DNA from 4 places in the Streptomyces sp. NPDC024017 genome. Region 1 is predicted to be linked to each of the others. Evidence: riboswitches for the same ligand, from Rfam matches in the RefSeq annotation. Region 1 holds a riboswitch; each other region holds the start of a gene.

The links. A riboswitch is a leader RNA that binds a small molecule or an ion and turns the genes downstream of it on or off. The one in region 1 is predicted to bind cyclic di-AMP.
Positions count from the first base shown of each region.
Region 2: it holds a riboswitch for cyclic di-AMP, as region 1 does, so the genes downstream of both, AB0G20_RS32760 (NlpC/P60 family protein) here and AB0G20_RS13555 (LysM peptidoglycan-binding domain-containing M23 family metallopeptidase) in region 1, are expected to answer to the same signal.
Region 3: it holds a riboswitch for cyclic di-AMP, as region 1 does, so the genes downstream of both, AB0G20_RS22595 (M23 family metallopeptidase) here and AB0G20_RS13555 (LysM peptidoglycan-binding domain-containing M23 family metallopeptidase) in region 1, are expected to answer to the same signal.
Region 4: it holds a riboswitch for cyclic di-AMP, as region 1 does, so the genes downstream of both, AB0G20_RS31570 (C40 family peptidase) here and AB0G20_RS13555 (LysM peptidoglycan-binding domain-containing M23 family metallopeptidase) in region 1, are expected to answer to the same signal.

Region 1 is NZ_JBEZYZ010000004.1:490,497-492,670, reverse strand. It holds gene AB0G20_RS13560 (DUF6250 domain-containing protein) at 1-61, opposite strand, end outside; gene AB0G20_RS13555 (LysM peptidoglycan-binding domain-containing M23 family metallopeptidase) at 231-1,157, opposite strand; cyclic di-AMP (ydaO/yuaA leader) riboswitch at 1,162-1,323, opposite strand; gene AB0G20_RS13550 (alpha-galactosidase) at 1,632-2,174, opposite strand, start outside.
Region 2 is NZ_JBEZYZ010000014.1:104,397-106,570, forward strand. It holds gene AB0G20_RS32760 (NlpC/P60 family protein) at 1-807, opposite strand, end outside; cyclic di-AMP (ydaO/yuaA leader) riboswitch at 816-988, opposite strand; gene pcrA (DNA helicase PcrA) at 1,303-2,174, shown strand, end outside.
Region 3 is NZ_JBEZYZ010000008.1:117,026-119,199, reverse strand. It holds gene AB0G20_RS22595 (M23 family metallopeptidase) at 48-836, opposite strand; cyclic di-AMP (ydaO/yuaA leader) riboswitch at 850-1,013, opposite strand; gene AB0G20_RS22590 (pitrilysin family protein) at 1,206-2,174, opposite strand, start outside.
Region 4 is NZ_JBEZYZ010000013.1:181,379-183,552, reverse strand. It holds gene AB0G20_RS31575 (DUF6328 family protein) at 16-645, opposite strand; gene AB0G20_RS31570 (C40 family peptidase) at 728-1,201, opposite strand; cyclic di-AMP (ydaO/yuaA leader) riboswitch at 1,205-1,417, opposite strand; gene AB0G20_RS31565 (hypothetical protein) at 1,754-2,062, opposite strand; gene AB0G20_RS31560 (ATP-dependent Clp protease proteolytic subunit) at 2,070-2,174, opposite strand, start outside.

The sequences.
Region 1 (2,174 bases):
CGATGGTCGCCAGAGCGGCTCCGGCTGCCAGGGCTGCGAACGTTCTGCGGGTGGTCGGCACGGGGCACAGCTCCTTCAGAAAGCGCTTGCACTCACGATGCGATCACTGTGTCGCAACTGCCGCCCCCTGTCGATCCCTTGAGGCGTTCGAGGCGGACACACCGAAGGCCGGACCCGGGGATCGGGGTCCGGCCTTCGGTCGCGTGTCAGGCAGGTGGTCGTGCGGTCGGTCAGCCGACGGAGACGCCGTGCGAGCGCAGGAAGGCGACCGGGTCCACGTCGGAGCCGTAGTCCGGCGTGGTGCGGATCTCGAAGTGCAGGTGCGGTCCGGTCACGTTGCCGGTCGCGCCCGACAGGCCGACCTGCTGCCCGGCGGTCACGGTCTGGCCGGCCGAGACGGAGAGCTGGGACAGGTGGGCGTACTGGGCGTAGTGGCCGTCGTTCAGCTTGATGACGACCTGGTTGCCGTAGGCGCCGCCCCAGCCGGCGGAGACGACCGTGCCCGCGCCGACGGCCTTGAGGGAGGTGCCGGTCGGGACGACGAAGTCGACACCGGTGTGGTAACCGCTGGACCACATGCTGCCGGACATGCGGTACGGCGTGCCGACGGTGGCACCGTCCACCGGGAGGGCGTAGCCGCTGGAGTTGCTCTCGGCGGCGGGCTTGGCGGCGGGCTTGGCGGCGGCCGGCTTCGCGGCGGTCTCCGCCTTCGGGGCCGACTCGGCGGCGGACGACTTGGAGGCCGACGACTTCGGCGCGGACGGGGCCGCGGGCTTCGGCGCGCTCGCCGCCTTCTTGCCGATCGACAGCTTCAGGCCCGGGTGAATCAGCGACGGGTCGGAGCCGACGGCGTCGCGGTTGTCCGCGTAGAGCTTCTTCCAGCCGCCGCTGACGTTCTGGTCGTCGGCGATCTTCGCGAGGTAGTCGCCGGCCTTCACGGTGTACGTGCGGGCACCATTGGCCTTTTCGGCAGCCTTCTTCTCGGCGGCCGGAGCGGACTGGACGGCCTTTTCAGGAGCCGACTGCGGGGTGGCGGCGTGGGCGCCGGCGGCCCCCATGAGCGGCAGGGCGAGGGCGGCCCCGCCGGTTCCGGCGACGGCGATGGAGCGGGTGAAACGCTGAGTCTTGGGGCGGCGGTGCTTACCCTTCGCGGGCATGGCGAATTCCTCTCCGTCGCCTGCGAGGTGAGCTGTCGGGTGCGAGCTGGAGATGCCCGGCCGCGCCAGGGCGCGGCTTAACCCCAAGCCGTTCCGGGAACCGGAACAGGCGTCTTACCTGTGGGTCCCCCGCTCCTGCCGTACGTCGGGTCAGTGTGTGGGGCTCCGGGCGGCGGCAGGATTAGGCGTCCGTCCGGATTGGTGTGGAACGTAAGCGACCACGACGCAATAGGACAAGCTTGCGGTTGCCCATGACGGTGTTTTTCTTGACGCGTCGGCACATGTGACGTCACCGAGCGTGGATTACGGATCTCCCGCTTTCCTCAATATCCCTGAATAACGCCAGAATTACGTGAACATGGCAACAACACATCGTCACGAATATGACGATGGTCACGCACCCCGACCTCATCTCCTTTACGATCGGGGCACGTTACCCCTTAACGACTTAAGCGCCCTATTCGGACAGAAGGGCTACTTCCGCTTAAGGCGGACGACCGTGGCGTCCAGATCCCCGCACAGGCCGACCCGCAGTCCGTGATGGAGCAGTACGGCCCCTCGGTGAACTTCGCCCGTTTCGAGGCATTCGTACGATGCCGCCGGGTCGAGGCCGCGCAGCCGGAGCGCCGGCACGGCCTCGCCGTAGCGCTGCGCCTGGAGCCAGGCGAGGACGACGGTCTCGTCGCCGAGGGCGTACTGCACGGCGCTCAGTCCGCCCTCCGGGGGACGCAGCCGGTACAGATCACCGCGCTGCACCACCGGCCGGATCTCCTTGTAGAGCCCCACCCACTCCCGCGCCTCGGCGAGCTCCTCGCTCGTCCACTTCGTGAGGTCGCCGCCGACGCCCAGCACGCCGGCCATGGCACTGACGAAGCGGAACCGCAGGGAGCTGGCCCGCCGGTTGAGCATGGCGTTCGGGCTGTCGGTGACCCAGGCGGCCATGACCCGGGCCGGATGGATCTGGCTGAAGCCGTGCTGGATGGCGAGCCGGTCGAGCGGGTCGGTGTTGTCGGAGGT
Region 2 (2,174 bases), on a different contig from region 1:
GGCCGGGGCTGTCGAGGTGGACGAGCCGGAGGTCGAGGACCCCGAGGACGTAGACCCGCTGTCCTGCTGCTGAGCGGCCTCGTCCTGCGCCTTCTGCTGCGCGGCCTGCTGCCGGGCCAGCTCGGCGGCCTTGCGGGCCGCCTCCTCGCGCTTCTCCTTCTCGATCGCCGCGAGCCGGGCCTTCTCCTCGGCGGTCAGCTTCGACATCAGCTCGCGCGCGTCGGCGAGCTTGCGCTGGACGGTGGCCTTGGCCGTCTTCAGATCGCCCTGCGACTCGGTCAGCGTCTCCAGGCTGTCGGTGGCCTCCTGGCGCTTCTTCATCGTCTCGGACTGCTGCGTGACGTAGTCGTCGACCGCGACCTTCTGACGGCCCGTCATCCGGTCCATCAGCTGGTTCTGGTCGAAGTAGTCCTGCGGGGTGTCCGCGAGCAGGAACGTCGCCGTGTCCGGGGCGGCGGCGCCGGTGCGGTACTGGGCGGAGGCGAAGGAACCCAGCTCCTCGCGCGCCTCGTTGAGCTTCTGGGTGCGCTGGGCGACGTCGTCCAGGAGGGTGTCGACGCGCTTGCGCTGCTTCGCGGTCTTCTCCTTGGCCGCGTTGTACTTGTCGGTCGCCGACTCGGCCTGGCGGTACAGGTCGTCGACCTTCTTCTCGACTTCCTCGAGGCTGGGCTTGTCGTCGGCCTCGGGTGCGGCGTTGGCCGACTGGGACAGCAGGGCCACGGACGTGAGGGCCGCCGTTGCGAGGGCGGGGGTCCGTATGCCTGCCACGCGCGTACCCGTAGGACGCGACTTGCGGTGCGACGCCAAGGGAGGCGACTCCTTCCATGTTCCGCCTACCGGGTTAGCTGTCGGGTTCGGGCGGGTGGTTCGGAAGGTTTGCCCTACGGCCTTCTCCGCACAGGGAGTCGGGCCGATTCACCCCAGGTTCACGGTTGGGTCCCCGGCTCCGGCTGCCGCTGCGGCACGCCGGACTCGGCGGAGGCCGCGCGGCCCGGCGACGTTCGCCGGTGGGGGTCGTGCGGCCTGGTCGCACGGTAGCCAACTCGTGTGGCCCTTGTGAAGGTTGATGGGTGATATGCCCGATACATTTTCGTGACCTTATTCCTGAGCGTTGCGGAGAGTGAATGATCAGGGATGGTTGGTCATGGATGGTCCGCAATTGCGGGGGGTGTGGCAGACCGTGATCAAGCGGTCATGGAGGGCGACAATGGGCCGCCGGGCGGTCGGCGGGATGCCGGGAGCGGGGCGATGTTCTCAGGGCGGCGGCGGGCTGTCAGTGGGGCGCCCTAGACTCGGAGAGCGATGAGCAGCCTCTTTGACGACAGCTTCCTGGCGAACCTCCAGGCCCAGCGGGGCCCCGCGGACGAGCCCCCGCCGCCACCCGAGGACGATCACGTTCCGGAGCCGATTCCGGACGATCTGTTCGGCGGGAAGTTCGACGTGCCCCCGGACCGGGACGCCTACTACCGGGACGGCGCCCCCCGCCCGGTGGTGGACACCGCCGCCCTCCTGGAGGGGCTGAACGACAACCAGCGCGCCGCCGTCGTCCACTCCGGCTCCCCGCTGCTCATCGTGGCCGGCGCCGGCTCAGGCAAGACCCGGGTGCTCACGCACCGCATCGCCCACCTGCTCGCCGAGCGCGGCGCGCACCCGGGCCAGATCCTCGCGATCACCTTCACCAACAAGGCCGCCGGCGAGATGAAGGAGCGCGTCGAGCAGCTCGTCGGCCCGCGCGCGAACGCCATGTGGGTCATGACGTTCCACAGCGCGTGCGTGCGCATCCTGCGGCGGGAGAGCAAGAAGCTCGGCTTCACCTCCTCCTTCTCGATCTACGACGCCGCCGACTCCAAGCGTCTGATGGCCCTGGTCTGCCGTGACCTGGACCTCGACCCCAAGCGCTTCCCGCCGAAGTCCTTCAGCGCCAAGATCAGCAACCTGAAGAACGAGCTGATCGACGAGGAGGACTTCGCAGCCCAGGCCACCGACGGCTTCGAGAAGACGCTCGCCCAGGCCTACGCCATGTACCAGTCGCGGCTGCGCGAGGCGAACGCCCTCGACTTCGACGACCTGATCATGACGACGGTCAATCTGCTGCGCGCCTTCCCGGACGTCGCCGAGCACTACCGCCGCCGCTTCCGGCACGTCCTGGTGGACGAGTACCAGGACACCAACCA
Region 3 (2,174 bases), on a different contig from region 1:
CCCCGGCTCGGGGAGCCGGGGCTTCTGGAACAGCGGAGAGGTTCCGGTCAGAGGTTGACGCCGTGCGAGCGGAGGTAGGCGACCGGGTCGATGTCCGAGCCGTACTCGGGGCTCGTACGGGCCTCGAAGTGCAGGTGCGGACCGGTGACGTTGCCGGTCGCGCCGGACAGGCCGATCTGCTGGCCGGGGGTGACCTGCTGGCCCACCGAGACGCCGACGGAGGACAGGTGGCCGTACTGGGTGTACGTCCCGTCGTTCATCTTGATCACGATCTGGTTGCCGTAGGAGCCACCCCAGCCGGCCTCGACGACGGTGCCCGCGCCGACCGCGTGGACGGAGGTGCCGCTGGCGGCGTGGAAGTCGACACCGGTGTGGCTGCCGGAGGACCACAGGCCGCTGCTGGCCTTGTAGCTGGTGGAGACGTACGAGCCGGAGATCGGGGGCACGAAGGTGTTGAGGCGCTTGCGCTCGGCCTCGCGGGCGGCGCGCTCCTTGGCCTCGCGGGCCTTCTCGGCCGCCTCCTTGGCCTTCTCGGCCACCTCGGCGGCGCGCTTGCGGGCGGCCTCCTCGGCCTTCTGCTTGGCGGCGGCCTCGTCGGCGGCCTGCTGCTGCGCGACGGCCTGGGCGTCGATCTGCTGGGCCACGGTGTCGCCCATGGTGACGACGGGAGTGAGGCCCGTCTGCTCGGCGCTGGGCTCGGCGGCGAAGGCAGCGGGGGCCGCCACGGTGCCGATCACGCCGGTGGTGGCGAGGGCCGCGACGCCGGCCGCGCGGGCGGTGCCGCGCTGGATCCTGCTGGGACGACGGTGCTTCCCGGTGGCGCGAGTGAACGCCATGTGGTGGCTGGTCCTTTCCTTCCTTCTCGCCTACCGGGTTAGCTGACGGGTTCGGAGCAGGAAGGTCTCCTACGGACTCCCTCGCGGCTCGCGCGGGCGTCCGATTCACCCCAGGGACTGCGGTGGGTCCCCGGCTCCCCTGGCTCGCGCCGTACGGGGACTCGGCGATGACTGTCCGGTGCCGCGGGTGCGGCGCACTGCCTGACGAACAGCCCGGATGACGCTAAGCGGCGCCACTTTCAATTCCCAAACGAATCCCGGCTTTTGTAGCGCATCCCACAGGGCAGACAGGCAACCTCCGTATCAATTCGGGCATAAAGGGGCCCTGGTGCCTCGGAAGACAACCAGGGCCCCTACGCGCGCGTGCCGCTACTCGGCGGCGACGACGGTGACTTCGCCGATGCCGAGGGCCTCGACAGGTGCCTTGATCTGCGCCGCGTCACCGACGAGGACGGTCACCAGCCGGTCCACCGGGAAGGCGCTCACGGCCGCCGCGGTGGCCTCCACGGTGCCGGTCGCGGCGAGCTGCCGGTACAGGGTGGCCTGGTAGTCGTCGGGCAGATGCTGCTCGACCTGGTCGGCCAGCGTGCTCGCGACGGCCGCCGCCGTCTCGTACTTCAGCGGCGCCACACCGACCAGGTTCTGCACGGCGACGTCCCGCTCGGCATCGGTCAGCCCCTCGGCGGCGAGGGTGCGCAGCACCGTCCAGAGATCCTCCAGGGCGGGGCCGGTGTTGGGCGTGTCCACGGAACCGCTGATGGCGAGCATCGCGGCACCCGTGCCGTCCGGGGCGGACCTGAGGACCTGGCCGAACGCCCGTACGCCGTAGGTGTAGCCCTTCTCCTCGCGCAGCACGCGGTCCAGGCGGGAGGTGAGGGTGCCGCCGAGGCAGTACGTGCCGAGCACCTGCGCGGGCCACACACGGTCGTGCCGGTCCGGGCCGATCCGGCCGATCAGCAGCTGCGTCTGGACGGCGCCCGGACGGTCCACGATGACGACCCGGCCGGTGTCGTCGGCGGTCACCGGCGGCACCGGACGTGGCTCGGCCGAGGAGCCCGTCCAGGCGCCCAGCGTGTCCCCGAGCAGGGCGTCGAGGTCGATGCCGGTGAGGTCGCCGACGACCACGGCGGTGGCCGTGGCGGGGCGGACGTGCTTCTCGTAGAAGGCGCGCACGGCCGCGGAGTCGATCGCGGCGACGGTCTCCTCGGTGCCCTGCCGCGGCCGCGACATGCGCGAGTCCGCCGGGAACAGCTCCTTGGAGAGCTCCTTGGCGCCACGGCGGGAGGGGTTGGCCAACTCGTGCGGGATCTCGTCGAGGCGGTTGTTGACCAGCCGCTC
Region 4 (2,174 bases), on a different contig from region 1:
CGGAGCCCGCGGCCGTCACCGCTGCCGTGCCGACGCCTCCCGGTGCGCTGCCGTCCCTCGAAGCCCCGACGGCTGCTTGACGGTACGCCGCAGCGGTGCGGGGATCCTGACGTCGCTCCGGGCCGGCTCCTCCTCGGTGGTCCCCCCGGTGCCGTCCGCCTCCCCACGCAGCCCCGCCCGCCGCACCAGCCGCGGGAGCAGCCCCCACAGGCCGACGCAGACCAGGAAGGTCGCGGCGCCCGCGGCGATACCACCGGTCCGGCCCGTGGTCACGTCGACCACCAGCAACACGGAACCGCTGAACGCGAACACCAGCACGCTCAGGCCGGTGGTGGCCAGTCGCGAGGAAACCTGGACGATGCGGGGCTTGGCGCCCTGCTGGAAGAGGGAGCGGTGCAGCGCGGCCGGTGCGGTGAAGAGCGCGGCGGCGAGGACGGCCAGCAGCAGCGTGATGACGTAGGTGACGCGCTGGACCGTGTCGAGGTCCTCGAAACGCGACGTGAAGGCCAGCGACAGCAGGAAGGCGAAGAGGATCTGCACACCCGTTTGGGTGACGCGGAGTTCCTGGAGCAGCTCGACGAAGTTGCGGTCGGCGCGTTGCAGCGGAGTCTCGTTGCGCGCGGTGCAGGGACGGTGCTCGGCCATGGGGTCACGGGTATCCACGTGAGCCCATGTCACGCTCCGGCGCGCGGCGGCGTGTCAGGGACGCCGCCGCACGCCGGGCGGGTCACTTCACGCGCCCGTACCAGACGCTCTTGGTCCAGATCTTCTGCAGTCGCACCACGTCTCCGCTCTTCGGGGAGTGCCAGAGCTTGTTCTTACCCGCGTAGATACCGACGTGGTACACGTTGCTGCCCGAGTGGAAGAACACCAGGTCTCCCGCCTTGCGGTTCTTGGCGGAGATGTGGCGCGTCTTGTTGTACTGCTGGGCAGCCGTGCGGGGGAGCTTCTTGCCGGCCTTCTTGAACGAGTAGAGCGTGAGCCCGGAGCAGTCGAACCGGTGCGGACCGGTGGCCCCGTACTTGTAGGGTGAACCCTTCTTGGAGGCCGCGATCTGGAGTGCCTTGGTCGCCGGTGTGGCTGCCGCGGCCTCGGAGGCGAAGCCGGGCGCCACGATCGAGCCGCCCACGGCGGCGATGGTGAGCGCCGAGGCCGTGCCGGCCCGGGCCATGAGCGACGGGACACGATTGAGCGCAGTCATGCGCAACCCTTCGTCAGCCGCCTGTGAAGGATGACCTGTCGGATTCGGGCTGACAAAGTTGCCCGGCCGCTGACGCGGCTTCACCCCAAGGGCTGCTCGTGTCCGGTCATGGCGTGACCGTCCCGGCGACCCGTCGTGCTTGGGTCCTCCACTCCTGCCGATCCACTCCTGTCGACCGGTCATCCGGGCGGCGGCAGGACTCGGCGTCCGCCCGGATCGCCCCGCCACAGCGGCGGGGGCTTGTCGTCAGACAGGGATCTTGGCTCATGGCTGTCCGGATTTCCCAACGGAACCGGGGATTTGTGTTGTTACTCACCACTCACCCGTTCGGGTGGACACGTGTGCGTTCGAGCCACTGTCCACGGGTTCGCGGAGCGCCGGACCAGCGACGGAATGCCCCATTCCGTCCGCGGGCTACGCGCGTTGCGCAACTGAAACGGTCCCAAAATTGGTCTCCCCCCTACTCCGAACAGGGGTACGTCTTTTGGTCCGTTTCAACTCAGGTCCGGACGCTCCGCCGACGGGGCGGGAGTCCGGACCGACGGTTGCGCGTCAACTGACGGACTCCGGGGGCAGGGTGAGCCGGGCCGTGCGCCGCTCGCCGTCCAGCACCCGCAGCGCCCGGGTCAGCGTGCCGGCGTGCAGTTCCGTCTCGCCCCGCTGGTGCATCAGGGTCAGCGCGTCACGCAGCGCGGTCGCCTTGCCGACCAGGGCCTGGGCGGCACGCAGTCCGCGGTAGGTGTCGCCGTCCTGGGCCGGGTTGATACGGCCGAGCAGGTCGACGACCTCGAGGTAACGGTCGATCAGTTCCGCCTCGGCGCGTGTCAGGGCGGGCAGCGGCGGCAGTTCGGGCGGGAGCACCTGGGCCTCACTGTCCGGTCGGCGGGGCCAGGGTGGCCTTGCGGCTGGGGATGATCCCGTCCACCAGGCCGTACTCCACCGCCTCCTGGGCGGTGAGGATCTTGTCCCGCTC